2 regions of the Rhodococcus sp. UNC363MFTsu5.1 genome follow, and region 1 is predicted to be linked to the other one. Evidence: riboswitches for the same ligand, from Rfam matches in the RefSeq annotation. Region 1 holds a riboswitch; the other holds the start of a gene.

Region 1 (14,679 bases):
TGTTGACGCCTGCCCGCTCGGCGATCCGGTTGACCCGTCCGCCCGCGATGCCGTTCTCCGCGAACTCAGAGCGCGCCGCGTCCAGGAGTTTTCGTCGCGTCGATGATCCGTCGGCTTGCCCATCCATGCGCGAATCCTATCCGCAACACTTCCGGGTTTCCCGAACCCTTGTGCGCCAACCAACTGGTTGGTAGAAGTAGGGCCTGCCCACACAATGGAAGGACCTTCGATGACCAACGCCCTGCACATCAACGCCTCCGCGCGCGGCAAATCGAGCGACTCGCGCGGCATCGCCACGACGTTCCTGGACGCCCTTGCCGCCCAGGACCCAACGCTCACCGTCGACACGCTCGACCTGTTCGAGGAGCGGCTGCCCGACTTCGGCACCGCCGCCGCGGGCGCGAAGCTCGCCGTCTTCACCGGCCAGGAGCAGACGCTCGAACAGCGTCGGGCCTGGGAGCAGGCCCGAGAGGTCTTCGACCGATTCGCGGCGGCGGACCTCTACGTGCTGAGCATCCCGATCTGGAACTCCGGAATCCCGTACATCCTCAAGCAGTGGATCGATCTCGTCACTCAGCCGGGGTGGGCGTTCGAGTTCGATCCGACGCAGGGGTACACCGGTCTGCTCGCGGGCAAGCGAGCCGTCACCGTCTACACCAGCGGCGTCCACAGCCCCGGCGTCCCCCTGGAGTTCGGAGCCGATTTCGCGACCCCGTTCGTCGAGGACTGGCTGCGCTTCGTCGGCATCGAGTCGGTCTCCGAGATTCGCTACGCCCCGACGGTTCTGACCTCCGACCCCGGGGCCGGCCTTGCCCTCGCGCAGGAGCGGGCGCGTGAGCTCGCAGCTGCCTTCTGATCTCGCGGCGGCGCCCGCCGCCGCGACGGCGGAACCACACTGGGCGCCGACGGGACGAACGGTCGGCCTGATCTGTCTTGCCGGTGTCCTCGTCGTCGGGCAGCTGTATGTCGTTCTCCCACTCCTCGACGCCCTGGCGCGGGAGTGGGAGGCGGCGCGCTCGGCCGTGACGTGGACGACGACGTGCTTCGGGCTGGCCTACGCGCTGGGCTTTCTCGTCACGGGTCCGTTCTCCGACCGCTGGGGCAGGCGCCCGGTGATCGTCGGCGGGCTGCTGGCGACCTCGGTGACGACCCTGCTCGTGGCACTCGCCCCGAGCCTCGAACTCGGGCTGACGGCCCGGATCGCGCAGGGTGCGACCGCCTCCCTGTTCGCCCCGGCCGCCTTCGCCTACCTCGCCGAGCACATCGAGCCGCGGCGGCGGGTACTCGCGCTGACCTGCCTGACCAGTTCCTTCCTCGCGGCAGGCGTGCTCGCCCAGGTGGCATCGCAGGCGGCCGCGGCCGCATGGGGCCCGAGCGCGATCTTCCTGCTGAGCAGCGTGGGATTCGTGCTGGTCGGCGCGGCAGCCTGGTTCGTGCTCCAGCCGCGGGCACCCTCCCCAGACCCGCGGACGAACGAGCCGTCCGGCCTCCGCGCCTCGTTCCGGCCGTTCGCCGGTCTGCTGCGGAACCCGGTGTTGGCCTTGCTGTTCACCAGCTGCATCAGCGTGCTCGGCGTGTTCGTCGGCCTCTACACCGGGATCCAGCTCAGCCCCCCGGACGGCATCGGCGACGGGGCGATGCTGGCGCTTCGGGCCAGCGCCCTGCCCGCGATGATCGCGGTGCCGCTGCTGGCGGGCCGGCTGGCCGGGGTGGCCCCGACGACCCGGGTCGTCGCGGCCCTGCTCGCCGCGGCGATCACCGCCGCGGCCACGATCGCGCCGTTCGGGGGCGTGTGGGTCGCACTGTGCCTGTTGCTGTTCGTGGCGGCGATCGCGGTCGCCGCTCCCGCGCTGGTTCAGGCCATCGCGGAACGGTCGGGACCCGCCCGCGGCGCTGCCACCTCGTTGTACACGTTCACCCTGTTCCTCGGCGCGAGCACCGGTCCCCAGTTGGCCAATCTGCTCGCCGGGGCCGGCTACTGGGCGGTCGCGGGCGCGATGTCCGCGGTGGCCCTCGTTGGCGCAGGCCTCGCCTACGCGTCGGCAAGAGTCGGCTGAGAACGACCGAAGCCCAGAGCCCCTGTCCCGTTGCGGGACAGGGGCTCTGGTGTGAGCGCCGGATTCATTCCCTTGTGGTGAAATCCTCGAAGCCGGGGACCGGGATCTTCAGTTGCGCATGGATGTCGCCACCGAGCCCGAACTGACCGATCGCACCCCCGTAGTTCTGCTGGTAGCTCTGCCACAGCACCACGACGCTGACGATGCGGTTGGCGCCGGGGCTGTCCGCGGGCGGGAACGCGTTCGGCAGTGAGGCCCGGTACGTCGCGCGTCCCTCCGGATCGGTGACGAACACGTTCGGCACACCCAACGGCCCCGGTCGCGTGGGCGCGGCCGGGTCGAGGTCCCGCTGGCGCAGCGACATCACGGTGTACAGCGACTCCGGGATCAGGCCCGAGAACTCGAAGTCGAACTCGCCGTGCCTGCCGTCAGCGCTGACTCCGACCCGCACGGTGCCTCGCGCCCGCAGCCAGTTCCCGAGGGTGACCGGTTCGGTCAGGCGCCTGCCGTCCTCGTGCCGCAGATCCGGGATCGGCGTCTCGTGGAAGGCGTAGCTGGGCCGCCGGACCTTCGCGGCCTCCGGCACTTGGTCGGGCGCGAAGACGATCGGATAGTTGTTGGCGGGCAACGGTAGCGGCAGGGTGTGCAGCACCGTCGCCTCGTCCTCCGCCGACAGCTGCGCCCCGAGCTCGCGCACGATCGCGTACGGCTCCACGCCCCCGAACACCGGAACCGGGGTGCCCGCATCGACGATCGCGCTCCCCCACTCCCGCGTCACGGAGCCGTCACCCGCGTCCCGGGCGATCCACCCGACCACGATGAAATTGCCCTCGTCGTCGACCGCCTCGCTGGGCGGATAGAGCGGGCCCTGCGTGGTGGGGGTGAGCTCGTAGACCCTGGATCCGACCGAAACCTGTTTCGTCACAGGATCCCTCGCTGCGCGAGCCCGGCGGAGGCGGAGCCCGCGAGCGGGCCGGCTCCGGCGAGGCCGGTGGTCTCGCTCCCGAGTGACCGCCACCGATCCCGGGCAGCGCGCGCCAGGAGCACCTGGTCGTCGCCGCGCAGTCCCGGGTGCCCGACCGCCTCGAGGAAGGCGAGATCGCTCTCGTGGTCGCCGTATCCGTAGCTGTTCTCGGCGTCGACCCCGAGTTCGGCCTGCACCGAGGTGACCGCCTCCGCCTTCGCCTGCCCGATCATCGGCCGCTCGACCTCGCCGGTGAGCACTCCCCCCTGGTCGGTGACCGGGCGGCTCGCCACGATCCGGTCGGCACCGACGGCCTCTCCGATCGGAACGAGGGCGGGCGCAAACGAACCCGAGAGCAGCACGATCGCGGCTCCGGCCTCGCGATGGGCGTGCAGTGCGGCCAGGGTGGCCGCGTAGTACGGCGCGTTGGTGGATTCGAACTCCCGGTACCACCGGCGGCCCGATTCCTCGAGCTCGACGAGCGGCACTCCTCGGAACGTACGGTAGTAGCTCCGGTTCACCTCCTCCCTGGGGGCACCCTCGTCCGACTGCCGCCGCAGCGCGCCGAGCAGCCTCGCGTACTCGCTTCCGTCGTCACCGCGTTCCCAGAGCCAGTGTTCGAGGAAGGCGAACATGCTCTTGACGGTGATCAGCGTCTCGTCGACGTCGAAGAAGGCGACCTGCCCGGGCCGTGGGCCGGTGCCCGTCACGCGGTGGCCCCGAGGAAGGCCTCGATCGCCTTCGCCGCCTTGCGCCGCTCGATCTGGCTGATCGTCGAGTTCTCCAGCGCGGCAAACGAGATCGTCGCGGTCGCGACGCTGCGGCCGAACTGGGTCACCTCGATGTCGATCGTGAACTGCAGCTTGGCCGGGTCCTGGATCGACACGGCGCCGAACCGGGCCTGCAGCGAGGCGGGCAACGGGAACAGGAAGGTCTTGAACGAGAGGTCGATCGAGTTCCAGACCACGTAGTAGTGCCGTTCGGGCCAGCGGTTGCCGTACTCGAGCTCGAACGCCCCGAGGAACAGCTGCCGCGCCGCCTCGACGATCACCAGCCCCTGGACGTGCTCACCGGTCTGGTGGTCGATGAGCAGCTCGTTGTCCCCGTCGATCCGGAGGTCGGAGGTGAAGCTCCCGTCCTCGGCACGCGTCAGGTTGGCGATGAGGACGTTCGTCTCCTGGTACTTGTGCACGTGATGGCGTGGCGCCGGGGCGTCGATGTCGCCGAGCAGGCGAACCTCCGCGGCCGGGGCATGGATCGACGCGACGTGCTCGACGTATTCTTTGTCGTGCCGCTTGATCCCCTGCCCGAGCCGGATGGTCAGGTCGGGGTCGATGTTCCGGAACGCGCCGCCGCGCAGCGCGGAGACGAGACCCGACACTGTGTGGACGCGTGTGCCATCGGCGAAGCCGCGGAATCGATCGGCGACGACGACCAGATCCGTGAGCGGGACCTCGGCGACGGCCTCGGCGACCGGGAGCTGCGACGAGAGAGCCGGGGCGAGCTGTACTGCGGACATGGGTATCCCCTTCGAGGACTGAATTGAGCGCTTATGGCGTCGGATGACCGCCATCCGGTCGTCACCCGGAGCACCCCGCCGCACTGGAGGGTTGCCGATCAGCGAGCCGGGGCTTGACGCTGATACTCATGACCGTGGACAGAAAATTAGGTCCACCCGAATCGCCCGTCAACCCAACCAACCGATTGGTTGCTGTGAGGTGAGGCTCAAGTTTGCGATCGGGTAAGGGCGTCGGACGGCGTGCCTGGTCGGGCCGCTACGACACCGGACCCGCCCTGGCCGCCGCGACGGCCTCACCACCTCCGACGGCCGGTAGCGGCAGCCGGACACCGACGGTTACCACCACGTCCCAGCCCTCGACCCGGCAGTCGCGGACCACCGCCCGCATCCGCGCGGCGATCGTGGTCGCCGACGCGCACGCCGCCTCGGCGCCTCGCTCGAGGGCGGCCGCGGCCGCGAGCGCCGCCAGGTCCGCCGCCGACTGGGCCCGGTGCCGGGCCGACACCGCCGAGCCGAGGTGGATCACCAGGGCCGCCACCGCGATCAGCGCGAACATCGCCCAGCAGGCGAGAACGGTCGCGGAGCCGCGCTCGTCCCTCACCTTCCCGCTCCGGTCGCCGCGGGAGGCGGCGAAGCGACGACGGAGGCCTCGGCGACACCCGAGTCCTCCATCGCGGCAACCGCTTCCGCCGAGATGTCGAGCGCGGGCAGCAGTGGCACCGCGGCCTCGACCACCGCGGTGGCGAACCCGTCGACCTCCCGCACCGTGATGCGCGCACCGCGAGGAGCCACCCGCTGCGCCGCGAGGACCGCCTCAGCCCGATCGCCGCGCGCGACGAGCCGGGCCGCCTCCCGCGCGGCGTCCACGCAGCGAACATGCGCGGACACCGCGAGGAAGGAACCCAGGCACAACACCACGACCACCGTGATCGAGGCGATCGCGATCGCGGCCTCCACCGTCACCGCCCCGGCCTCGTTCACACCGCGGTGTTCAGCGCCTTGTCGATGATCCCGGTCAGCGCCGTCACGATGGAGTCGCCCGTCACCACCGAGTACAGCACTGCCCCGAATGCCGCCGCAGCGATTGTCCCGATCGCGTACTCCGCGGTCGACATGCCCTCCTCCGCGGCAGCGGCGAGCAGCAATCGGGTACGCAGCACACCAATCCCCTTGGTCACCATGATGTTCCCCCTTCTCGATCACCGCCGCGGCGTCTCCGCGGCTGGTCCTCTCGGTCCTTCGGCTGCGCGGACTCACAGCACACCCCCGCTCAGCACCCGGGTGGCCAGGCCGACCACAACCGGGACGATTCCGAGGCAGAGGAACGCGGGCAGGAAGCACAGCCCGAGTGGACCGCTGATCAGCACACCCGCCCGTTCCGCCGCGGCCACCGCCCGGTCCTCGAGCGCGAGCCTGCGCTGCGCCGCCAACTCGGTCACCGCAGCCGCGAAGGCCGCGCCGGACCGCGAGGAGCGACGAGCCATCCGCGCGAGCCCGTCGGTCTCCGAGTGCGCCGCCGCACGCTCCCAGGCGATCTCGGGCTCTGCGCCGAGGGTGAGCAGGTTCGCGGCCGAGTCGAGCGCGCTGCCCAGCGGCTCCGGAGCGGACACCGCGACCGCCTCCGCCGCCACGGCGACGGGCATTCCCGCCTGCAGGCACGCCGCCAAGAGGTCGAATCCGGCCGCGATCGCCATGGGATCGGTGACCTCGCGATGCCGCGCGCGCTGCGCCCGCCCCCGCGACGCCGCCGCCGGTCCCCGGAGTCGCGCCGCCGCCGAACCGGCACCGGGAGCGGCGAGCGCGGCGGCCGCGAACAGCACCGCAGCCCCCGCGCTCATCGGGTCACCCGCCCGGTGATGCGGTCGGTCCAGAGCAGGCCGGCGCAGGCGAACACCGTGCCGAGTACCAGCAGCATCCCCCCGAGACCGCCGGACAGCAGCACCCGCAGCGGGCTCGCGCCCATCAGCTGGCCCAGCGCGATCCCCAGCAACGGCAGGCAGGCGAGCACCGCCGCCGTGGCCCTGGCTCCCGCCAGCCCGGCCTCCACCCGGTCCCGGAACCTGATGCGCCCCACCAGGTCCGCGCGGACCGCATCGAGCAGGTCCGCCAGCGCGACACCGTACCGGTCGGCCACCCGCCATGCCGCCGCCACCCGCGCCAACTCGACGTCGATCGCGCTCCCTTGAGCCTGCAATCCGTCGGCGGCACTGCCACCGAGCCGCGCGCGGGCCGCGGCGGTCCGGAACGCATCCGCCGCCGCACCGCTCGATTCCCCGGCCGCGGTGGTGCAGGCGTTCGCCGGATGTGCCCCCACCCGCAGCTCCCCCGTCGCCGCCTCCAGGCAGCCGAGCAGCCCGCGCAGGTCCGCGTCACGCGCGCACTCGCGGCGACGGCGAGCGCGGCGATAGGCCGTCGTCAACGCGAGCGCGGCGCCCGCACATCCCGCCGTCGGCGCGTAGATCATCACGGCCGCAATCAATCCGAGCGCCACCGCCGCCCGCAACCGGGCATGCCCCCACGGCCCCGCGACGCGACGCGGCGGGCTCAGTCTCGTCATCGACCTGGTGGTGGGCGCGACGATGAGCGCGAGCGCTGCGGCCGTCGACGCCGCGATCACCACGCCCCCACCCCGACGCCGCGTCGCTCGAGCAGGTCCGCGAGACGGTCCGCGCCCGGACAACTCCCCGCCGCCGGGGTCCACGCGGGCAGCACGCCGACCTGCCCGCCCTCGTCCCGGTCCAGCACACCGATCTGGGCGAGCCTGCGCCTGCCGTCCGCCGCACGGTGCACGTGCAGCACCACCTGCACCGCCGCCGCGAGCTGGCTGTGCAGGGCGGCACGATCCAGGCCGCCGAGCGCCGCCAACGCCTCCAAGCGGGCAGGCACCTCCTCCGGCGAGTTCGCGTGCACGGTGCCCGCCCCGCCGTCATGACCGGTGTTCAACGCGGTGAGCAGGTCCACCACCTCGCCACCGCGCACCTCGCCGACCACGATGCGATCAGGCCGCATCCGGAGCGCCTGCCGCACCAATTGCCGGACGGTCACCTCGCCGACCCCCTCGACGTTCGGGGCGCGGGCGACCAGCCGCACCACGTGCGGGTGGGTCGGCGCCAGCTCGGCCGCGTCCTCCACACAGACGATCCGTTCACGTCGGTCGACCTGCGCCAGCAGCGCCGCGAGCAGGGTGGTCTTACCGGCGCCCGTCCCGCCGACGACCAGGAACGCGAGTCGGGCGGCGACGATCCGCACCAGCAGTTCACGGGCCTCGGCGGGCACCGTGCCGCCCGAGCAGAGGGCGTCGAGTCCCTGTGTCGCGGGGCGCAGCACCCGCAGCGACACGCAGGTCCCGCCCTGCGCGAGCGGCGCGAGCACCGCGTGCAGCCGAACGCCGAAGCCGGACCCCGCCGCCGCGGGGAGGCGGCCGTCCACCCAGGGCTGGGCGTCGTCGAGCCGCCTCCCCGCCGCCAGCGCGAGGCGCTGTGCGAGCCGCCGCACCGCGGCCTCGTCGGCGAACCGGACCGGTGCGCGCTCCAGGCCTGAGCCCCGGTCCACCCAGACCTGGTCCGGCGCGGTGACCAGGACGTCGGAGACATCCGGCTGTGCGAGAAGCGGTTCCAGTGCTCCTGCACCGGTCAGTTCGGTCTGCAGGACCTGCAGCGCGTCGAGCAGGTCCGTGTCCCCGAGCACCCCGGAGGCCTCCGCCCGGATCGCCGCGGCCACCATCGCCGGGCTGGGCTGCGCCGACGTCCTCGACAACCGCTCCCGAACCCGGTCCAGGAGTTCGGGCGAGACCAGGGAGCTCATCCGGCCCGCCCCCCGGTACCCGTCCCGAGCACCTCGAGGATCGCGCCCGCACCCGCGGCCAACGGCGATCGCCTTCGCAGCCTCAGGCCGCCGCGCTCCAGGGCGGCCGACAGCCGCGGCTGCGGCCTCATCACCGCGAGCACGGGAAGCCCGAGTAGCTCGGCGACATCCCTGCCACGCAGCCCGCCGGGCGCCGGACCTCGCACCACCACACCCACATTCGGATTCCTGGTGCGCGCCGCGGCCACCACGGATTCGGCGGCAGCCGCCGACCGCACCTGGGCGGGCACGACGACCGCCACCAGGTCGGCCAGATCGAACACCGCGGCGGCCAGGTCGCCGAGCCCCCGTCCCACGTCGCACACCACGAGATCACCGGCACCGCAGCCTGATTCGATCATCGCCCGCATCGCCGCCGCGGACGGCCGTCCGGCCTCGCCGCCGCGCCCGCAGGACAGCACCGCCACCCCGGCGCCCGCACCGGGCAGGGCGTCGTGCAGGGCGGCCGCCGACACCCGGCCGCCCTCGACGACCACCGCGGGCCAGCGCAGCCCCGGCCGATCCTCCAGACCGAGCAGCAGGTCGAGGCCGCCGCCGTGCGGATCGGCATCCACCAACAGCGAGCGGCTCCCGGCCCGACGTGCGGGGCCGGTCAGGGCGATCGCCGCGGCCAGCGTGGATGCCCCGGCGCCCCCACAGCCGCCGACCACGGCGATCACCGAGCCGCCTGCGACGGTGCGGTCGCGCCGCTGCGCAAGCGCTTGGACCAGGGCGGGTTCGTCGGCAGGCAGGACGAGAACGGACTCCGCCCCCACCGCCGCGGCGGCCTGCCATTCGGGCAGGCCGGGCGGGCCCTGGCACACCACATGGACGGCCGACCTGCGCGGCAACGCGTCGGCGGCGCAGGCTAGGGCGGCGGCGGGATCCAGCGCGATCGACGCGGCGCCGTCCCATACCTGTCGGGGAATCGGGAGCACCCGCTCGTCGAGGGCGCGGTCGGCCGCGGCCGCGGCACGGCGCACGCTCAGGGACAGGCCGTCCTCGGCGAGGACCGCGAGGACCGGCCGGACATTCGACGGACGAGGGGCATCCGATGCATGTGGGGGTTCCATACCGACGAGCCTGCGCGACCGGACGGGACCGCAGGCCTGGGATCTCGCCGAATGTGGACAGAATCCGGCCTGGGGATGGATTCCGGTACCCGCGAACCGTTCCGGCGTCGATGTGCCATGCGGAACCGATCGCGCTGTGTGGGAGCGGAGGAGGCCCGAACGAGCCAGAAAATGGAGGAAGACCCCCGCCAGGGGGGGAGGAGGCGGGGGTCTTCAGAGTTCAGCCCCGGGGGGTCGGGCTGAACACACCCAGATCAAGTCCAGGTGATTTTGATACTACACCCGCCGCGATCCGAGTTTGCAAATTCGAATTTCCTGTCGGAGATCCGAAGGTGAACACTGAGAATCGTGCTCGGATCCACGATTCACCCGGGGGCTCTATCCTGGATTCCGTGACCGCAGAGGCGAACAGACAGCCCGGGAACGGCCGGGTCGCGGCGTTCTTCGACCTGGACAAGACCATCATCGCAAAGTCGAGCACGCTGGCGTTCAGCAAGCCCTTTTTCGACCAGGGCCTGATCAATCGACGCTCGGTACTCAAGAGCAGTTACGCCCAGTTCCTCTTCCTGCTCGCCGGCGCCGACCACGACCAGATGGAGCGGATGCGCACCCACCTGACCAATATGTGCGCAGGCTGGGACGTGGAGCAGGTCCGCGCGGTGGTCGCCGAGACGCTGCACGACATAGTGGACCCCCTCGTGTTCGCCGAGGCGGCCGATCTGATCGCCGACCACAAGCTGCGCGGCCACGATGTCATCGTGGTGTCGGCATCCGGCGAGGAGGTGGTGACGCCGATCGCGGACGCCCTCGGAGCCGACCACGCCGCGGCGACCCGGATGGAGGTCAAGGACGGGCGCTTCACCGGCGAGGTCGACTTCTACTGCTACGGCGAGGGCAAGGTCGACGCGATCCGCGAACTGGCGCGGCGGGAGAACTACGATCTCGATCGCAGTTTCGCCTACTCGGATTCGGTGACCGACCTGCCGATGCTCGCCGCGGTCGGCCACCCGACCGCCGTCAACCCGGACCGCGCCCTTCGGAAGGAAGCCGCCGGAAACGGTTGGCCCATACTGACTTTCTCCAACCCGGTGTCCCTCCGCGCCCGCCTCCAGCCACCGTCGAGGACGACCGTCGCGACGACCGCGGCGCTGAGCTTCGGGGCGCTCGCGGCGGGCGCGCTGACGTACGGATTGCTGCGTCGTCGGCGCTGACGGACCCCGAAGACTGGTATCAATCCAGGTGTCCGAACCCCTTGAAGCGAGTGCTGTCACAGGGTACAAAGGAGTTACGGATTGAACGGCAGGCCAAGGTCGCCCCGGAAGAGAAGGATCGGTCTCCCGGCCGCAAAATCCCAGCACGGACACCAGGCACCCACGCGGAGCCGCAAGCCACTATAAGGGCAGCAGCGTTGTGGGCCTGCGTGACTCGAACATTCGGCAGCGAGGACCTTGCACGAGTTGCAGAGGCGAACTGACGATGCTCGAGCCTACGCCGAGGCCGGACACACAACCCACCAAGCACGCTTGGTAACCCGGCGATCCGTGCTAGCGGGCGGCGAAGCCGACGAGAGTCGGCAGCGCCGCTCGCATTGCGTCCGGGGCCGTTGACGCACCGAGCCCAGTGCCGTTGCGCCGCAGACGAAGTCCGTCCCCGATCGGATCAGCCCGCGGCCGCCGCGTCCGCGATCGACGTGGCTTCCCTCGCCCCGGCTTCCATCGCGCCGCAGCACAGGATCACCCAGCTGCCGACACCCTCCGGGGTTCCCGACGCGAAGCCCTTGACACCGTCGCGATACGCCTGCTGCCGCCGCAGCCAACTCACCTCGGGCACACCCAGATTGTGGGGATCCAGCCCGGTCGATGCCGCCACCAGCCGGGACGCGGCCCTGGCGACGATGCCGTCGGCGGTGCCGAACGGGGCCAGCGACAACAACTCCCCGTGCACCACGGCCGCCAGGACCGGTGCGGGCGCCTTCGTTCCACCGGTCACCAACTGCGCGAGACCGTCGAGTCGCTCGGCCACCCCTTGGTCCGTCCGCGGTCGGCCCAACGTGGACTGGTCGGTGACGAGGTCGGCCGCCGCGAGCAGGTGCAGCCGGGCCAGCGCCTGGAGCGGCGCCCGCTGCCAGGTCGGCACCATGATGGTGAGCGCGTCCCCGTCGATGGCCTGAGCCACCCGCAGCGCGCCCGCCAGGATCGGATCACCCTCCTGGCCCTCGGCGGGCAGTTCGGTGCTGCCCCCGTCGATGGACGCCGACGCCCGGGCGGCCCGGATGGCGGCCTCGGCCGCCGTCGTCGGCCAGCCGCGGCGATTGGTCTTGTGCCGGTGCACGTCGCCGAGCGCATCGCGTGCCCGGTCGGCGGCCTCGCGCACGCCGGGTAGGTCCACCAGGGGCTGCAAGGGGTCGTTCACGCTGCTCAACGCTACCCGGCGCCGCTATCGCTCACCCCGCACCCTCGGGGTCGGCCTCCCCGAAGGCGACGCGGCCGTCCTCGTGCACCACAAGACCCGGGTTGTACGCGATCTCCCAGCGGTAACCGTCGGGATCGGTGAAGTACCCGCTGTACCCACCCCACGCCCGCCGGGCGCCCGCCACCAGGACCGTTCCTCCCGCTCGCGCCGCGGTCGCGAGGACGTCGTCGACCTCCCCCTGGCTGCCGACGTTGTGACCGAGCGTGATGGGGGCCCTGCCCTGCTCACCCGCGACAGGCGCCGTCGGGCCTGCCTCCCGAGCCATCTCGTCGACCGACCACAGCGAGAGCACGATGCCGGGCCCGACCTGGAGGAACAGCACCTCGCCCTCGACGTACAACGTCGGCATCCACCCCAGACCCCCGACGTAGAACGCGTGCGATCGAGCCGGATCGACGACGCCGAGGGTGAGCACGCTCAGATGCTGATCCATCCCCCCACTGAACCACGTGCGCGGGCTCGAGCCCGGCCGTTCCACGGCCTCAGACACCCGGCACGAGGTCGCGGCCGGGGATCGCCTCGAGCAGCTTCCTGGTGTAGTCGTGCTGTGGGTTGTCGAACACCTCCACCGTGGTGGCTGCCTCGACCACCCGGCCCTCGCTCATCACCACCACGTCGTCGGCGATCTGCCGCACCACCGCCAGATCGTGCGAGATGAACAGGTACGACAGGCCGAGTTGGGACTGCAGGTCGCCGAGCAGGTCCAGGATCTGCGCCTGCACGAGCACGTCAAGCGCGGAGACCGCCTCGTCGCAGACGAGCACCTCCGGTCGCAGGGCCAGCGCCCGCGCGATCGCCACCCGTTGCCGCTGGCCACCGGAGAGTTCGTTGGGGTACCGCCGCAGCACCGAGCTCGGCAGCGACACCCTCTCGAGCAGGTCGCGCACGATCAGCTCGCGCTCGCCCCTGTCCCCCACGCGGTGGGTGCGCAACGGCTCCTCGAGGGTGCGGTAGATCGAGTACATCGGGTCGAGCGACCCGTAGGGATTCTGGAAGATCGGCTGCACCTGGCGCCGGAACGCGAAGGTGGCCTTCGCGTCGAACTCCGCCAGGTCGCGACCCTCGAACGTGACGGTTCCCGAGGTCGGCTTCATCAGGCCCAGAACCATCTGCGCCACAGTCGATTTACCCGATCCGGACTCCCCGACGATCGCCGTCGTGGTGCCGCGTTCGAGACGGAAGGACACGGTGTCGACCGCCGCGAAGTCGGCGTGCCGCCACGGCGCGCCGCCCCGGATCCTGAACCTCTTGACCAGGTTCGAGGCCACCAGCACGTCACCGCCGACCGTCCCGGTCCCGTCGTCCGCCGCCGCCTGGCCTGCCACCGGGACCGCGCGCGACCGAGCCCGCGCGCGGGCCCTCACGGGCTCGAGTTGCTGCGAGGCCAGGGACGGCGCGGCGGACACCAGTTTCCTGGTGTACTCGTGTCGCGGATCGCGAAGGATCTGGCGGGCGGGCCCGGACTCGACGACCCGGCCGCGGTACATCACCACCAGATGCTCGGCCCGTTCCGCCGCCAGGCCCAGGTCGTGGGTGATCAGCAGCACCGCCGTGCCGAGTTCACCGGTGAGCCCGGCGAGATGGTCGAGGATCTGCCGCTGCACCGTCACGTCGAGGGCGGAGGTCGGCTCGTCCGCGATGAGCAGCTTCGGCCGGCAGGAGAGCCCGATGGCGATGAGCGCACGTTGGCACATACCGCCAGAGAACTCGTGCGGATACTGATCGACCCGACGTCCCGCGTCGGGCATGCCCGCCTCGGCCAGCAGCTCGACGGCCCGCGCCTTTGCCGCCTTCCCCTTCGCGATCCCGTTGGCCGCCAGTGTTTCCGCGATCTGAAAACCTATCTTCCACACGGGGTTCAAGTTCGACATCGGCTCCTGGGGGACCAGCCCGATGCCACGCCCGCGGAGCGTCACCATGTCCGCCTTCGTCGCCCCGACCAGGTCCCGGCCGTCGAAGCGGATCTGTCCCGAGGTGACCTTTCCGGTGCCAGGCAGCAGATCGATGATGGCGTGTGCCACGGTCGACTTGCCCGAGCCCGACTCCCCCACGATCGCCACGGTCTGGCCCGGGTAGGCGGTCAGGCTCACCCCGCGCACCGCGGGTACGGCGTGGCCGCCGGAGCGGAAGTCGACGCTCAGGTCGCGGAGTTCGAGCAGCGGGGGCGGATCGTCGATCATCGTTTCCTCGCTTTGGGATCCAGCGCATCACGCAGGGCGTCGCCGAGCATGATGAAGCCGAGGACCGTCACCGCAAGGGCCGCGGCGGGGTAGAAAATGATCCCCGAACCGGACCGCAGCCTGCTCTGCCCCGTGCTGATGTCCCCGCCCCACGACACCACGCTCGGCGGCAGCCCGATACCCAGGTAGGACAGCGTCGCCTCGGTGACGATGAAGACGCCGAGCCATATCGTCGTCACCACGATCACCGGGCCGATCGCGTTGGGGAGCACGTGCCGCAGCAGGGTGCGGAACCGGGAGACGCCCAACGCCGTCGCCGCGAGCACAAAGTCGTTGCCGCGCACCGAGATGACCGAGCCCCTTGCGATTCTGGCCACGTACGGCCAGGCGAACAGTGCCAGGATCAGCATCACCGTCCAGATGCTCCGGTTCCGGAACAGTTGCATCATCACGATCGCGGCGAGGATCAGCGGGATGCCGAAGAAGACGTCGGTGATCCGGGAGACGATCGCGTCGAGCCTGCCGCCGTAGAAGCCGGCGAGCGCACCGACGGTGCCTCCGATGAGCAGGA
Region 2 (14,679 bases), on a different contig from region 1:
TTTCCAACCTCGGCGCTGCTACTTCCCAGTAACCCGCCCCCGAGTGGGAGCGGCATGAGTAGGAGTGCAATCGTGTCTCTTGTGTCTGAAGCAACCACACCGAAAAAGGTTGAGCTGACCGACGAAGAGATCTTCGCGGGCCACGTCGGCGGCAAGCTCTCTGTCGAGACGACCGCCCCCCTCGATTCTCAGCGCGCCCTGTCTATCGCGTACACGCCCGGTGTGGCACAGGTCAGCCGCGCGATCGCGGCGGACGAGACGCTCGCGGACCGGTACACCTGGACCAGCCGTCTCGTCGTCGTCGTGAGCGACGGCACCGCGGTGCTCGGACTCGGCGACATCGGACCCCGCGCCTCGCTGCCGGTGATGGAGGGCAAGTCCGCGCTGTTCAAGCAATTCGCCGGCCTGAACTCGATCCCGCTCGTGCTCGACACCAAGGACCCCGACGAGATCGTCGAGACCCTCATCCGGCTGCGCCCGAGCTTCGGCGCCGTCAACCTCGAGGACATCTCGGCCCCGCGTTGCTTCGAGATCGAGAAGCGGGTCATCGAGGCCCTCGACTGCCCCGTCATGCACGACGACCAGCACGGCACCGCCATCGTGGCGCTGGCCGCGCTCAAGGGTGCGGTCAAGGTCCAGGACCGTGACATCACCGCGCTGCGCGTGGTGATCTCCGGTGCGGGTGCGGCAGGCGTCGCCTGCGCGAACATCCTGCTCGCTGCGGGCATCGCCGATGTCACCGTCCTCGACTCCAAGGGCATCGTCTCCAGCGACCGCGGCGACCTGAACGAGATCAAGGCCGACCTCGCCGCCCGTACCAACCCGGCGGGGCGCACCGGCGGCATCGTCGAGGCGCTCGACGGCGCCGACGTGTTCCTCGGCGTGTCCGCGGGCACCGTGCCGGAGGAGATCATCGCGACGATGGCCCCCGAGGCGATCATCTTCGCGATGTCCAACCCGGACCCGGAGATCCACCCCGACATCGCGCGCAAGCACGCCGCGATCGTCGCGACCGGCCGCAGCGACTTCCCGAACCAGATCAACAACGTGCTGGCGTTCCCCGGCGTGTTCAAGGGCGCGCTCGACGCAGGCGCCCGGCGCATCACCGAGGGCATGAAGCTCGCCGCGGCGGAGGCGATCCTGTCCGTCGTCGCCGACGAGCTCGCCGTCGACAAGATCGTGCCGAGCCCGCTCGATCCGCGGGTTGCCCCGGCGGTCGCCGAGGCGGTCGCAGCCGCGGCCAAGGCCGAGGGCGTCGCCTAAGCACGCACGTTCGTCCCGCTGAAGGGCGCCGCCGCTCGGATCACCCGGGCGACGGTGCCCTTCGGCCGTTCTCGGGGCGGTCAGTCGAGCGCGGGGGTGCGGCGCAGCCTGCCGGTGCCGGGCACCGAGGCCCACACCGCGAGCGCGAGGACGCCGTCGAGGACCAGGGCCAGCGCCGCAACGAGGATCGCGCCGACCAGGACGCGGGCGTAGTCGCCGAGCGCAAGCCCGTCGAACATGTACCGCCCCAGGCCGCCCAGGTTGACGTAGGCGGCGACCGTGGCGGTGGCGATGACCTGCAGCGTCGCGTTGCGCAGCCCCCCGACGATCAGTGGCAGCGCATTGGGGACCTCCACCCGGCCGAGCACCTGTGCCCGTGTCATCCCCATCGCCCGCGCGGCATCGACCACGACCGGGTCGACGTTCGCGACGCCTGCGTAGGTGCCTGCCAGGATCGGCGGGATGCCGAGCAGGACCAGCGCGATGATCGGCGGGATCAGGCCGAGCCCGAGGAGCAGCACCAGGAACGTCAGGATGCCGAGGGTCGGCAGCGAGCGGAGCGAGTTGACCAGTCCGACCAGGATGGCGTCGCCCCGCCGGAAGTGTCCGATGAGCAGACCCAGCGGGATCGCGATGGCCGCCGAGATGGCCACCGCGAGCAGGCTGTACCAGAGGTGTTCGACGATGCGGGCGCCGATGCCCGTCGGGCCGGACCAGCTCGACGGGTCGGCGATGTAGTCGAAGGCGGCGCCGAAGAGGTTCATGCGGGGCCCTCCGTCGCGCGCAGGACCGCGGCCGGTTCTTCGGCCTTGCGGCTGCGGGCGGTCCTGGTCCACGGCGTCAGCACGCGGCCAGCGACGTAGAGCAGGCCGTCGATCACCAACGCCAGGAAGACGATCGCGATGAGCCCCGCCATGATCTGGTCCGGGTAGTCGCGCTGGTAGCCCTTGGTGAACAGTTCGCCGAGCCCGCCGATGCCGATCAGCGAGCCGACCGAGACCAGCGAGATGTTGGTGACGGCGACGACCCGGATGCTGGAGATCAGTACCGGGACGGCAAGCGGCAGTTCGACGGTCAGCGCGCGCCGCAGCGGCGTGAAGCCCATCGCGGTTGCCGAGTCGATCACCGATGCGGGAACCGAGTCGAGGGCCTCGGGCACGGCGCGCACCAGCAGCGCGGTCGAGTAGATCGACAGCGCGATCACCACGTTCATCTCGTCGAGAATGTTCAGCCCGAGCAGGGGCGGGATGGTGACGAACAGCGCCAGCGAGGGGATCGTGAACGCGAGCGAGGCGAGCGTCATGGTGGTCTTGCGCAGCCACGCGACATTCCGGATGGCGATGCCGACGGGCACCGCGATCAGCAGCCCGATCAGCAGCGGCAGCAGTGCCAGGTAGAGGTGTGTCTTCGCGAGGTCGACAACCTGCGAGAAGTTGTCGATCAGCCAGCGCATCAGCCGGCCGTCTCGCCGTTGAAGAAGTGCCGGTTCCTGGCCTGGTCCTCGGCCTGCCGCTGGTCCGCGAGCTTGCGGATCACCTCGGATCCGTTGACCCCGCCCACGACCGAGCCGGATTCGTCCACCACGACGCCGATTCCCGACGGCGACGAGATCGCGGCGTCCAGCGCCTGCCGCAGGTCCCCGCCCCTCGTGAACAGCGAGCCACCCGCGGATGTGCTGTCGACCAGGGTGTTGCCCGCCCGGATGCCCTCGACTCCGGTGACGTCGATCCAGCCGCGGGGCGCCCCGTCCTCGGTGACCACGAGCACCCACTCGCCCTGGTCGAGTCGCAGCGCGGCGAGCTCGGATTCGACGGCGGTGCGGACCGCGTGCACCGGCACCTCGTCGGCGGGCCGGAACGACAGCCCGCGATATCCGCGATCGCGTCCCACGAAATCCGCAACGAAATCCGTTGCGGGGGAGGCGAGTACGGTTTGGGGATCGGCATATTGCTGGAGCAGGCCGTGTGGGCCGAACACCGCGACGCGATCGCCGAGCCGGACCGCCTCGTCGATGTCGTGGGTGACGAACACGATGGTCTTGCGCAGTTGCGCCTGCAGGCGCTGCATCTCGGCCTGCAGGTCCTCGCGGACCACCGGATCGACCGCGCTGAACGGCTCGTCCATCAGCAGGATCGGCGGATCGGCCGCAAGGGCCCTTGCGACGCCGACGCGCTGCTGCTGGCCGCCGGAGAGCTGGGAGGGGTATCGGGTGGCCAGCGCGGGGTCGAGCCCGACCCGTTCGAGCACCTCGAGCGCCGCCCTGCGGGCCGCGCGCCGCGAATCGCCGCGCAGCACAGGCACGGTGGCCACGTTGTCGATCACGGTCCGGTGCGGCAGCAGGCCCGCGCTCTGGATCACGTAGCCGATGCCGAGGCGCAGCTTGACCGCGTCGGTGCGGGTGACGTCCTGGCCGTTCACGATCACCTTGCCGGCGGTGGGCGTGATCATCCGGTTGATCATCCGCATGGACGTCGTCTTGCCGCAGCCCGACGGTCCGACGAACACGGTGAAGGACTCGGGCTCGATGACCAGGTCGAGGTTGTCGACCGCGGTGGTGCCGTCCGGGTAGCGCTTGGTGACCGACTCGAAGGTGATCAAGGCCGGCCGCCTAGGACACCGGCTTGTCGAGCCCCTGCGCCGACACCCACTCGGTGGCGGCTGCGTCCGGTTCGGTCTTCGAGTCGCCGGACACCGAGGTGTTCAGGGCGATGAGCTCCTCGGTGGTCAGCTTGGCCGACACCGCGTCCAGGACCGCCGCGAGCTTCTCGGACTGCTTGTTCGCCCGCAGGACCGGGACCACGTTCTGCGCCGCGAAGTTGTTCTTCGGGTCCGCGAGGACCACGAAGTTGTTCTTGGCGATCGCGGGCGAGGTGGTGAAGATGTTCGCCGCGGTGACCTGGCCGGAGGAGAGGGCGGCGACCGTGGCCGGTCCGCCGCCGTCCGCGATCGGCACGAAGTTCTGCGGGCTGATGACGAGGCCGTAGTCGGCCTCGAGGCCGGGCAGCCCTCCCGCGCGCTCCTGGAACTCGGCGGGTGCGCCGAACTTCACTTCGGCGGAGTGGGGCGCCAGGTCCCCGATCGAGGTCAGTTGCCACTTGTCGGCGGTCTCGCGGGTCACGACCACCGCGTCCTTGTCCTCGCCGGGCGCGGGCGTGGTGATCGCCAGGTCGGGGCCGAGTGCCGCGGGCAGGGCCGCGTTCACCTCGGCGGCGCTGGTGGCGGTCGTGTCCTTGTCGAGGTACTGCAGCAGGTTGCCCGTGTAGTCCGGGATCACGTCGATGGATCCGTCCTTGACCGCGGGGATGTAGGTCTCCCTGCTGCCGATGTTCAGCTTGGTCTGCACGTCGAAGCCGTTGGCACGCAGGGCCTCCGCGTAGATGTTCGCCACGGTCTCGGACTCGGGGAAATTCGCCGACCCGACGATGATCGCGTTCGGGTCCGAGCCGGTGCCACCGCCGCTGCTGAGCGGGTCGGAGTTGCCGCATGCGGTCAGGACCGTGAGGGCGGTGACCGCCGCGGCGACGGCGATCGGGCGGGCGGAGCGGCGAGCTGAGAACCTCATGGCGTCCTTCCATCGGTTCCGGCGTTAGCACCCGTCCCCTTCGGACTGGTTGCTGCGGCGTCAACAAGCCGGATCTCTCGGCCGCTCGAGATGGTGCTGGCCACCGAGTGTAACGATAGGGAGGACATTCGCTGGGTGAGGAGAGGAGCGTGGCGCGCCATGACGGCTCGGTGGAGGAAGGCCGCGGGGACGGTGATGTCTACGGCCGTGGTGTTCGCGCTCACCGGATGCACGGTGGACAACTCCCGCCTCGACGAGGCGCAGGCCCCTGCGGCGATCACCGTCGGGTCGGGAGAGAGTGCCGAGTCGCAGGTGGTTGCGGGGATCTACGCGGAGATCCTGCGCGGCACCGGATCCCCGGTCGAGGAGGGTGCCGCGGAGACGCGGGCGCAGTATGTGGAGGATCTCGGGACGGCGGACATCACGGTGGTGCCGGACTTCACCGGGCAGCTCCTGCACTTCTTTCAGCCGGACTCGACGCTCACCGATCCCGATGAGGTGTTCGAGGAGCTGAACAGGTCTCTGCCGGAGGGGCTCTCGGTATCCGATTACAGCGACGCCGAGGTGAAGACCGAGGGTGATGCGACGGCCGAGAACGTGGTGCCTCTCATGCGCAGCGGGGTGCTCACCGAGGATCAGGTCAAGGCGCTCAACGTCGTTGCGGGCGAGCTGACCTCGGCCGACCTCGCTGCGATGGTGGAGCGGGTTCGCGTCGGCGAGCTCACCCCGGCGCAGGCGGCGGACGAATGGCTCGCCGCGCGTTGAGGAGGATCCCATGCGAGTAGTGAGCTGCCGCAGAAGCGAATCCGGTAACCAGGGGGACCGGCTCTGCCGGTGATCGGTGGGCAATGTGGCCACCCGAATCGCGTCTGTAATGTCGAACCTCGACGCAGCAGAGCACACGAAGCAGGCGGGGGCCAATGCCGAGGATTGCCGAGTTACCGACCAAGCTGATCGCAGGGCTGGCTCTAGCCCTGATCGGCCTCTCGATTGCCGCACCACTGGCCCAAGCGCAGGAGAGCTCGGATTCGGCTCCGGAGTACGCGCCGACCATGCTCATCCTCGACGCGTCCGGATCCATGCAGCGTCCGGATCCGGCGGGCACGATGATGGATGCCGCGAAGACGGCCGTCCGTACCTTTGCCGGCGCTGCGCCTGCCGAATCGAAGGTAGGGCTGACGGTGTACGGCACCGGCACCGGAAACGCCGAAGCGGACAAGCCAGCGGGATGTCGTGACGTGCAAGTGCTGCACCAGCCCGACACCCTCGACAGTGCCGCGCTGATCAGCGCGGTCGACGGCATCAAGGCGAGCGGGTGGACGCCGATGGGCACCGCATTGCGCCAGGCGGCCGCCGCCCTCCCTGACTCGGGACCGCGGTCGATCGTGCTCGTCTCCGACGGCGACGACACCTGTTCCCCACCGGATCCGTGTGAGGTCGCCAGGGAATTGAAGCAGCAGGGCGTCGATCTGGTGATGCACGCGATCGGCTTCGCGGTGGACGGCAAGGCCCGCGCCCAGCTCACCTGCATGGCGCAGGCCACCGGCGGCACCTACACCGACGCCGCCGACGGACCCGCGCTGGAGCGGACGCTGCCCCGGGTCACCGCCGCCGCGCTCCGCAACTACAAGGCGGCCGGGACACCGATCACCGGGACGCCCACGTACGACAACGCCCCGGTGGCGACACCTGGTCAATACCTGGACACCATGGGGCAGAAGGAGACGCGTTACTACGCGGTCGACGTCCCCGACGGGGCCACCGCCTATTTCAGCGGCACCATCTCCTTTCCCCGTCTACCCGACATCTCGAGCACCGAGGACATGAATGTTCTCAACGTGCGTGTTTACGGCAGGGACGGCCGAGACTGTAACGAGTTCGTGTTCGAACAGGTGACGAGTTCGAGCGACGGTGCGGCGCTGACGGTGGCCGAGACCTTCGACGGGGCGACCGAGAAGCGCGCGGACGACGGCAGTGGTGCCGACAAGTGCAGGGGCGGCGGACGCTACTACTTCGCGCCGACCTGGGCCACGGTGTCCCACGGTGTGCCGGAACGGTTGCCGATCGAACTGCTCGTCGGAATCGAGCCCGCCGCAACCGATCCCGGGCCGATCGCGGTGGCACCGCCGACCGCCTTCACCGAGCCCACCGGTCCGGGTACCCCGGTCGTCGGCGGCGGGTCCTTCAACGTGGCCACCGAGCTCGACGGCAGTGGTCGGTACACCGACACGCTTCAGCCGGGCGAGTTCGTGTTCTACCGGGTCCCGCTGGATTGGGGGCAGGGGCTCGCGTATCGGGTGCAATACGGGGCGAATGGCGGCCGAGGTGTGGAGAACGTCTCGAACATCCAAACCGCCGTGTACTCCCCGTCCCGCGAGGAGATCGACTTGGACACCGGGGCGTACACCGGCACCGACCGGACGTTGCCGTCGAACGGGGCATTCGCCACCGTGCCGATCCGCTACAACAACCGCACCTCCGATGTCCTCGACACCCGCAAGGAAGCCGTGGCCGGGTCGTACTACATCGCGGTCAAGGTGGGCTCGACTGCGGCGGAGGGCGAGAAGCATCCGGTGCCGATCCGGCTCGACCTGACTGTCGGGGGGACGCGTGAGGACGGTCCCTCGTACTCGTCCGGGGTTGCGAACGGGATCTTCGGCGAGAACGCCACGACGCAGGCCGTCGGCTCCCCGTCCGCCGGCGGTCCTGCCGCCGACACCGTGGTGGTCGAGGCGGCAGGCGAGGTGGGCGCCGCGGACTCGAGTTCGTCGACCTCCGTGATCGCGGTGGCGGTGGCCGGAGTCGTGTTGTGCGGCGCGCTCATCGGCTGGGTCGCCGTGCGCAGGCGCCGAAGGTAGACGGCTGGGGCGGTGACGCACGAACGGGTGGTTACCGGGTTCGCCTCTCAGCGATCGTCCCGGTAACCACCCGTTCGACGGGTGAGCTAGACCTCGGTGCGGTCGAGCGTCGTGCGCAGGAACCCACCGAGCTCACGCACGGCGTCGTTCGCCTCCCGCAGGATCGACGCCTGCAGGTGCGCGACGTGCCACAGCCGTGGGTACTCGGTGAACTCGACCGTGACGCCCGCGGCCCGCAGCTTGTCCACCAGCTCCACCACCTGCGGGTAGAGCACCTCGGACGTGCCGACGTGCACGATGGTCGGCGGTAGCCCGGCCATGTCGCCCTGCAGCGGCGCGTATCCCGGATCGGCGGGGTCGCCGCCGCCGAGGTAGGCCTCGGCCGCGATGAACGACCACGCCGTGTTGATCACGAGATCGCGATCCTTCGGGGCGTTGCGGGCGCCGGGATCGACCCACGGGGCGATCAGCGCAAGGGCGGCCGGTCGCACGTCGTGCGTGTCGATCAGGCGGCGCGCGGTGGCCAGCGAGAGTCCGCCGCCCGCCGAATCCCCTGCGATGGCAACCCGATCGGCGGTGTATCCGTGCTCGACCAGCAGCTCGAGGTACGCGTCGACCGCGTCCTCCAGCCCGGCCGGGTACGGATTCTCCGGGGCGAGGCGGTAGTCGAGCAGGTACACCGCTGCCCCCGACTCGCGTGCCAGGTACGCGGCCAGTGACCGGTGGGTGGCGAGCGATCCGAGGGTGTAGCCACCGCCGTGCAGGTAGAGCACGGCGGTGCGGCGCTCGCTGGCCCCGACCGTGATTCGCTCGGCCCTGCGGCCGGCCAGGGTCAGCTCCCGCACGACGGTGTCGCGGGGGAGCCGCTGCAGCGGGGAACCGGCGTCGAGCAGGGCGCGCGCCGCAGGCACCGGCATCTTCGCGTGCAGGGCCACCCGGTAGAACGCGCCGAGATTCGCGGCGACCAGCGGTCGGGGTAGGAACACCACTGGGCTACTTCCCCTTCGGCATCACGCGGCCGGCGATCTCGGCGACCACGCGCTGATAGCTCGAGCCGACCAGACGGACCCAGGCGTCGAGGAACTTGGCGTCGGCGCCGATGAGCACCCGCGCCCTGCCCTTCTGCACGCCGTTCACGATGACCTTCGCGGCCTGCTCGGGCGTGGTGCGCGCCAGTTTCTTGTCGAAGAACTCGGCGAAGACCGCGAGGTCCTCGCCCGGCCCCGCGGTCGCGTTGCGGGCGATGGCGGTCTTGATGCCGCCGGGGTGCACGCAGGTCACCTTGACCGGGTGCTTGGCGATCAGCATCTCCTGCCGCAGCGACTCGGTGAAGCCGCGGACCGCGAACTTCGCGGAGTTGTAGGCGGACTGGCCGGGCATCGAGAGCAGGCCGAACAGGCTGGAGACGTTCACAACGTGCCCGTCGCCGGACGCGACCAGGTGCGGCAGGAATGCCTTGGTGCCGTTGACGACTCCCCAGAAGTCCACGTCCATGATCTTCTCGATGTCCTTGAACTCGGACTTCTCGAACTCGCCGTGGTACGCGATGCCTGCGTTGTTGTAGATCTGGTTGACCTTGCCGAAGTGCGCGGCGATCGTCTCGGCGTACTGCAGCACGGCCTCGCGCTGGGTCACGTCCAGGTGATCGGACCTGACCTCGGCGCCGAGGGCCTCGACCTGGCGGACGGTCTCGGCCAGTCCGACGCTGTCGAAGTCGGAGAGCGCGAGCCGGGCGCCCTTCTCGGCCAGGTTCAGCGCGAGCGCGCGACCGATGCCGGACCCCGCTCCGGTGATGACAACGACCTTGCCTGCGAAATCGCTCACTGTGCAACAACCTTCTCGTCATCGTCGTCAGCGGTGCCGACAACAAGGGCGCTGCCGCGCTCGATCTCGGCGGCGATCTCGTCGCCGGTGATCCCGGGCAGGTCCCTGGTGGCCACGCTGCGGTAGGCGGCGAGGTCGAACTTCTTTGTCGCGTTACGGAACTGGAAGGTGAAGCCCGGCCACAGCGTGGTGTTGTTGCCGTGCTTGTCGAGGTACCAGCTGGCGCACCCGCCGTTGTTCCAGACGCTCTGCGCGAGCTTGTCCTGCAGGTCCTTGTTGTATGCGTCCTGCGCGTCCTGGCGGACCTCGATCGTCCCGATGCCGTTGCGCTCGATGGTGTTGATCGCGTCGACGACGTAGTTGAGCTGCGACTCGATCATGAAGACCATCGACGTGTGGCCGAGGCCGGTGTTCGGGCCGACGAGGAAGAACATGTTGGGGAAGTTGGCGATCGCTGATCCCTTGTAGCCCTGCTGCCCGCTGGCCTCGAAGACCTCCGCGGCGGAGCGGCCGTCCTTGCCGATGATCCCGGCGAAGGTGGGGGAGTCGGTCACGTGGAAGCCGGTGGCCACCACGATCGCGTCGACCTCGCGGGTGGCGCCGTTGCGGTCGACGATGCCGTTGGCCGTGACCTCCGCGATGCCGTCGGTGACCAGGTCGACGTTCGGCTGGGTCAGCGCGGGGTAGTAGTTGTTGGAGATCAGCATTCGCTTGCAGCCGATCTGGAAGTTCGGGGTGACCTTCTTGCGCAGGTCCCGGTCCTTGATCTGCATGCGCAGGTGGCGTTCGGCCGCGAACTGCAGCGGCTTCATGAAGATCGGTGCCTTGGCCAGGCCGACGACCTGGGTCTCGCGCATCCAGTAGATGCCGGTGCGGGAGAGCTTCTGGAACCCGGGCACGTACTTGAACGCGAGCTTCTCGAGCGTCGTGTACTCGCGGTCCGCGCGGGGCAGCACCCACGGCGCCGTGCGCTGGTAGACGTCGAGCCGGCCTGCCTTGGCGGCGAGTTGGGGGACGATCTGGATGGCGGAGGCGCCGGTGCCGATCACGGCGATGCGCTTGCCGGTCAGGTCGGCGTCGTGGTTCCAGCGGGCGGAGTGGAAGATCTCGCCCTCGAAGCCGTCGATGCCCTTGATGTCGGGCAGCGACGGCTCGCACAGTGCGCCGACGGCCGAGATCACGATCTTGGCGGTGAACGCACCCTGGGAGGTCTGCACCTCCCAGCGCGCGTTGACCTCGTTCCAGCGTGCCTCCTGGACCTCGCAGTTGAAGACGTGCTTGTCGAGCACGTTGTACTTGCGCGCGACCGAGCTGATGTAGTTCTGGATCTCCGGCTGCTTGGAGAACGACCGGGTCCAGTTCGGGTTCAGCGCGAAGGAGTACGAGTACAGATGCGACGGGACGTCGCAGGCCGCGCCGGGGTAGGTGTTGTCGCGCCAGGTGCCGCCGACCTCACTGCCGCGCTCGAGGACGACGAAGTCCCGCTTGCCCTCTTGAACCAGCTTGATCGCGGCGCCCAGACCCGCGAAGCCACTGCCGATGATCAGCGTGTCGACGTGTCGCGGAGTTCCACCCGGCTTCACGGCGGTATCTGTAACTGGAAGACTCATGTACCACACAGTAGGGGCTTGTTGAGTCGCAGTCAATAGCTTATTGACGACAATTCAGTAAGCTGATGGCCATGGCGGTCACCAAGCGCACCCGGCTCAGCCCGGAGGAGAGGCGCGCTCAACTCATCGACCTGGGCGCACGCATGCTCGCGGAGCGACCCCTCGAACAGATCTCGGTCGAGGAGATCGCGGACCAGGCCGGCGTCTCTCGGGGACTGCTCTTCCACTATTTTGCGTCCAAGCACGACTTCCATCTCGCCATCGTGCGCCACACCAACGTCGAGATGCTCGCCCACACCGAACCCGACCTCAGCCTCGAGCCGCTCGAGATCCTCAGGTCGGCGATCACCTCCTACATCGACTACGTCTCGGAGAACCGGAACACCTACGTCTCGCTGCTCCGCGGCACCGCGAGCGGGGACCCGGAGATGCGGGACGAGTTCGAACGGACCCGCGCGACGATGGCCGAGCGGATCGGCCTGCAGCTCCCCAAGCTCGGCATCGAACCGGGACCCCGGATCACCCTCGCGGTCCGCGGTTGGATCGCGTTCGTCGAGGAGGCAACGATCAGCTGGCTCAAGGATCCCGAGATCACCCGCGAGGAACTGATCGACCTGATCGTCACCGCCCTGCCCGCTGTCGCGCTGAGCTCGGAGACGGCGGCGGCGCTGATGGGCGCGTAGCGGCCGGCCTGCTCATCGGGGCTAAACTTGTCGCTGTTCTCAGCGGAGGGTGCCGCGATGGATGCCGTGTCACGCAGGGTCTTCCTGAAGTACGCCGCCGCGGCCACGGTGTCGGGCGGCCTCGCCGTGGCGTGCGCGAGTTCACCCCCGCAGCCGCGCTTCATCACCCCCGCCGACCCCGAGATCGCGGCGCGCGATCGGGCGCTTGCTCGTTCCGCGTCGGTGGTCCCGATGGCCCTGTCGGCCAGGCCGGTGACCGTGGACCTGGGCGGCGTCGCGGCGAACACCTGGGCGTTCGGTGACGTCGCGGTGGGCCCCGAGATCAGGCTGAAGGCGGGCGAGCGACTGCGCGCCGAGGTGGCCAACGCCCTGCCGGTCGGCACGACGATCCACTGGCACGGCATCGCGATCCGGAACGACATGGACGGTGTCCCTGTTCTCACCCAACCGCCCATAGGGCCGGGGCAGACGTTCGTCTACGAGGCGATGATGCCGGACCCGGGAACGTATTGGTACCACTCGCATTCCGGGTTGCAGCTCGACCGGGGACTGTCCGGACCGCTCATCATCGAGGACCCGAACGAGGGCCTGCGCTACGACCACGAATGGACGGTCTTCCTCAAGGACTGGATGGACGGGGTCACGGGCACACCCGACGACGTCTACCGCGAACTGACGACCGGGATGGGAGGCATGAGCGGGATGCCCGGCATGACCGGGATGCCCGGCATGGCCGGGCCGCAGTACATGCTCACCGACGGAACCAGCGCGCTGCTCGGCGGCGACGCAGGCGACGTGAAGTACCCGTATTACCTGGTGAACGGCAAGATCCCCGCCGATCCGCCGCAGTTCGCAGGGAAGCCGGGCGACCGGGCCCGGCTGCGCATCGTCAACGCGGGCGCCGACACCGCATTCCGGGTGGCGCTCGGCGGACACGAGCTCACGGTGACCCACGCCGACGGCTACCCGATCGAGCCGGTGCGGGCCGATGCCCTGCTGCTGGGGATGGGCGAGCGGTACGACGCCCTGGTCACGTTGGAGGACGGGGTGTTCCCCCTCGTCGCCTCCGCGGAGGGAAAGAACGCCCGAGCGCTGGCGATCGTCCGCACCGGCCCCGGCGAGCGCCCGCCCGCGGACGCGCCGGTGGCAGAACTGGACGGACGGATCCCGATGGCGTGGGACATGTCGGCGACGGAGGCCGACCGGCTCCCGCGCCGCGAGGTCACCCGCGCCCTCGACATCCGGCTGACGGGGTCGATGAGTCCGTACACCTGGAGCATCGACGGCGTCCCCTTCGACCCGAGCAGCGTCGAGTCGAACCGATTCGGGGTGCGCAGCGGTGAGCGGGTACGGATCAACTGGCGCAACGACACCGATATGTGGCACCCCATGCACCTGCACGGCCACACCTTTCAGCTCGCCGAGTCGGGCGCGCGCAAGGACACCGTCATCGTGCTGCCGAGGAGCACGATGGCGACCGACTTCGACGCCGACAACCCTGGGGTGTGGGCCTACCACTGTCACAACAGCTTTCATCAGGATTCGGGCATGATGGGGAACATCTCCTATGAGATCTAGCCGCGTCCCCTAATACCTGGGTATGGGACCCGATCTCACTCCGCAGCGGGACGCGCCGATCGGCCTCGCGTCCATACCGTCGGTGCATGGACATCCTCGGATCGCAGGTCCGCCCCATGCTCGCCCGTCAGCGGCCCCTCATGGTGATGGTCGCCGCGATGATGTTGCTCGCGTGCGTCAGCGCGGTCGGAATTGTCGTCGACGACCGCACGCTGCTCGGTGTCTCGGTCTGGGTCAAACCGTTCAAGTTCGCGATCGCCTTCGTCCTCTACGGCGCCACCCTGGCGTGGCTGCTGAACCTGCCGCACAGGGGAAGTCGCTGGACTCGCCGGTTGGCTCTCGTCTTCGTGGTGGCAGGCCTCGCCGACGTCGCCTTCATCGCCATTCAGGCGGCACGCGGAACCTTCAGCCATTTCAACAAGTCCGACGACATCGTCAACTCGGTGGGGCAGACGATCTTCATGTACGGCGTCCTCGGACTGTTCGCCGCCAATCTCGTGATCGCCGTGATCCTGCTGCGCCAGCGGCTGGCCGACGGTCCGACCACCCGGGCCGTCAAGGCCGGGCTGTGGCTCGCGCTGGCAGGGATGGCGATCGCCTACCTGGTGGGCTTCCAGGGCGAGCAGTCGGCGCGCGATGCGAACGGTCGCGTGGTCGAGCTCGGTGCGGGGCACACCGTCGGAGCGACCGACGATCGTCCCGGCATGCCGATCACCAACTGGAGCACCACCGGTGGGGACCTGCGCATCCCGCACTTCGTGGGGCTGCACGCGCTGCAGGTGCTGCTGCTGGCGGCGGTCGTCCTGGCGGCGCTCGCTCCGCGCGTCCCGTGGCTCCGGGCGGAGGGCGCGCGAACCGCGGTGATGGGTGTGCTCGCCGGTGGATACACGGGCCTGCTGGCGCTGCTGACCTGGCAGGCGCTGCGCGGCCAGCCGCTGACCGCACCCGACCTGCTCACCGTGGTCGGGGTGAGCGTATTGGTCGCCGCGACGGCGATCGGTCTGGCAACTGTGCGTGACCGGTACCGAGCTCGGGTGTGCGCTGTCTCAGGACTTCGCGGTTAGCCGAGCAGCGCGAGGCGTACCGCTACCGGTAGCAGTATGAATCCGAGGATGCGTCGCCGCCCTGAAGGCGAACCTGGTGCACCCGCAGTCCCCGGAAGTCCTCGTCGTGCGGGAAGAAGGCCTCATCGATGGTCATGCCGCCGCTGGGAACGGTGTGCATCTCGGCCATCCAGGCACCAACTCCGTTCGGGTAGAACTGGTCGTCCCAAGAACCGTAGAGGGAGTTGGTGAGGTAAA

The links. Region 1 has a riboswitch for S-adenosylmethionine ahead of BR31_RS27730 (AfsA-related hotdog domain-containing protein). Riboswitches for the same ligand answer to the same signal wherever they lie in the genome.
Region 2: another riboswitch for S-adenosylmethionine. It lies ahead of BR31_RS0120980 (ABC transporter substrate-binding protein); the one in region 1 lies ahead of BR31_RS27730 (AfsA-related hotdog domain-containing protein).

What each region holds. Positions count from the first base shown of each region.
Region 1 is NZ_JMLO01000004.1:90,875-105,553, reverse strand. Features, by position in the region: gene BR31_RS0107245 (TetR/AcrR family transcriptional regulator) at 1-127, opposite strand, end outside; gene BR31_RS0107240 (FMN-dependent NADH-azoreductase) at 230-856, shown strand; gene BR31_RS0107235 (MFS transporter) at 834-2,057, shown strand; gene BR31_RS0107230 (hypothetical protein) at 2,122-2,982, opposite strand; gene BR31_RS27735 (HAD family hydrolase) at 2,979-3,731, opposite strand; gene BR31_RS27730 (AfsA-related hotdog domain-containing protein) at 3,728-4,540, opposite strand; SAM riboswitch class IV at 4,563-4,674, opposite strand; gene BR31_RS0107215 (Rv3654c family TadE-like protein) at 4,797-5,141, opposite strand; gene BR31_RS27725 (TadE family type IV pilus minor pilin) at 5,138-5,521, opposite strand; gene BR31_RS0107205 (DUF4244 domain-containing protein) at 5,518-5,721, opposite strand; gene BR31_RS0107200 (type II secretion system F family protein) at 5,794-6,378, opposite strand; gene BR31_RS0107195 (type II secretion system F family protein) at 6,375-7,157, opposite strand; gene BR31_RS0107190 (TadA family conjugal transfer-associated ATPase) at 7,154-8,344, opposite strand; gene ssd (septum site-determining protein Ssd) at 8,341-9,456, opposite strand; gene BR31_RS0107180 (HAD-IB family hydrolase) at 9,837-10,667, shown strand; gene BR31_RS0107175 (Fic family protein) at 11,116-11,868, opposite strand; gene BR31_RS0107170 (VOC family protein) at 11,900-12,361, opposite strand; gene BR31_RS0107165 (dipeptide ABC transporter ATP-binding protein) at 12,411-14,108, opposite strand; gene BR31_RS0107160 (ABC transporter permease) at 14,105-14,679, opposite strand, start outside.
Region 2 is NZ_JMLO01000030.1:49,502-64,180, forward strand. Features, by position in the region: gene BR31_RS0120960 (NAD(P)-dependent malic enzyme) at 73-1,263, shown strand; gene BR31_RS0120965 (ABC transporter permease) at 1,344-2,027, opposite strand; gene BR31_RS0120970 (ABC transporter permease) at 2,024-2,716, opposite strand; gene BR31_RS0120975 (ABC transporter ATP-binding protein) at 2,716-3,861, opposite strand; gene BR31_RS0120980 (ABC transporter substrate-binding protein) at 3,872-4,825, opposite strand; SAM riboswitch class I at 4,832-4,922, opposite strand; gene BR31_RS29590 (glycine betaine ABC transporter substrate-binding protein) at 4,985-5,590, shown strand; gene BR31_RS29595 (vWA domain-containing protein) at 5,746-7,683, shown strand; gene BR31_RS0120995 (alpha/beta hydrolase) at 7,770-8,669, opposite strand; gene BR31_RS0121000 (SDR family NAD(P)-dependent oxidoreductase) at 8,677-9,507, opposite strand; gene BR31_RS0121005 (flavin-containing monooxygenase) at 9,504-11,117, opposite strand; gene BR31_RS0121010 (TetR/AcrR family transcriptional regulator) at 11,189-11,800, shown strand; gene BR31_RS0121015 (multicopper oxidase family protein) at 11,858-13,378, shown strand; gene BR31_RS29600 (hypothetical protein) at 13,465-14,442, shown strand; gene BR31_RS0121025 (selenium-binding protein SBP56-related protein) at 14,465-14,679, opposite strand, start outside.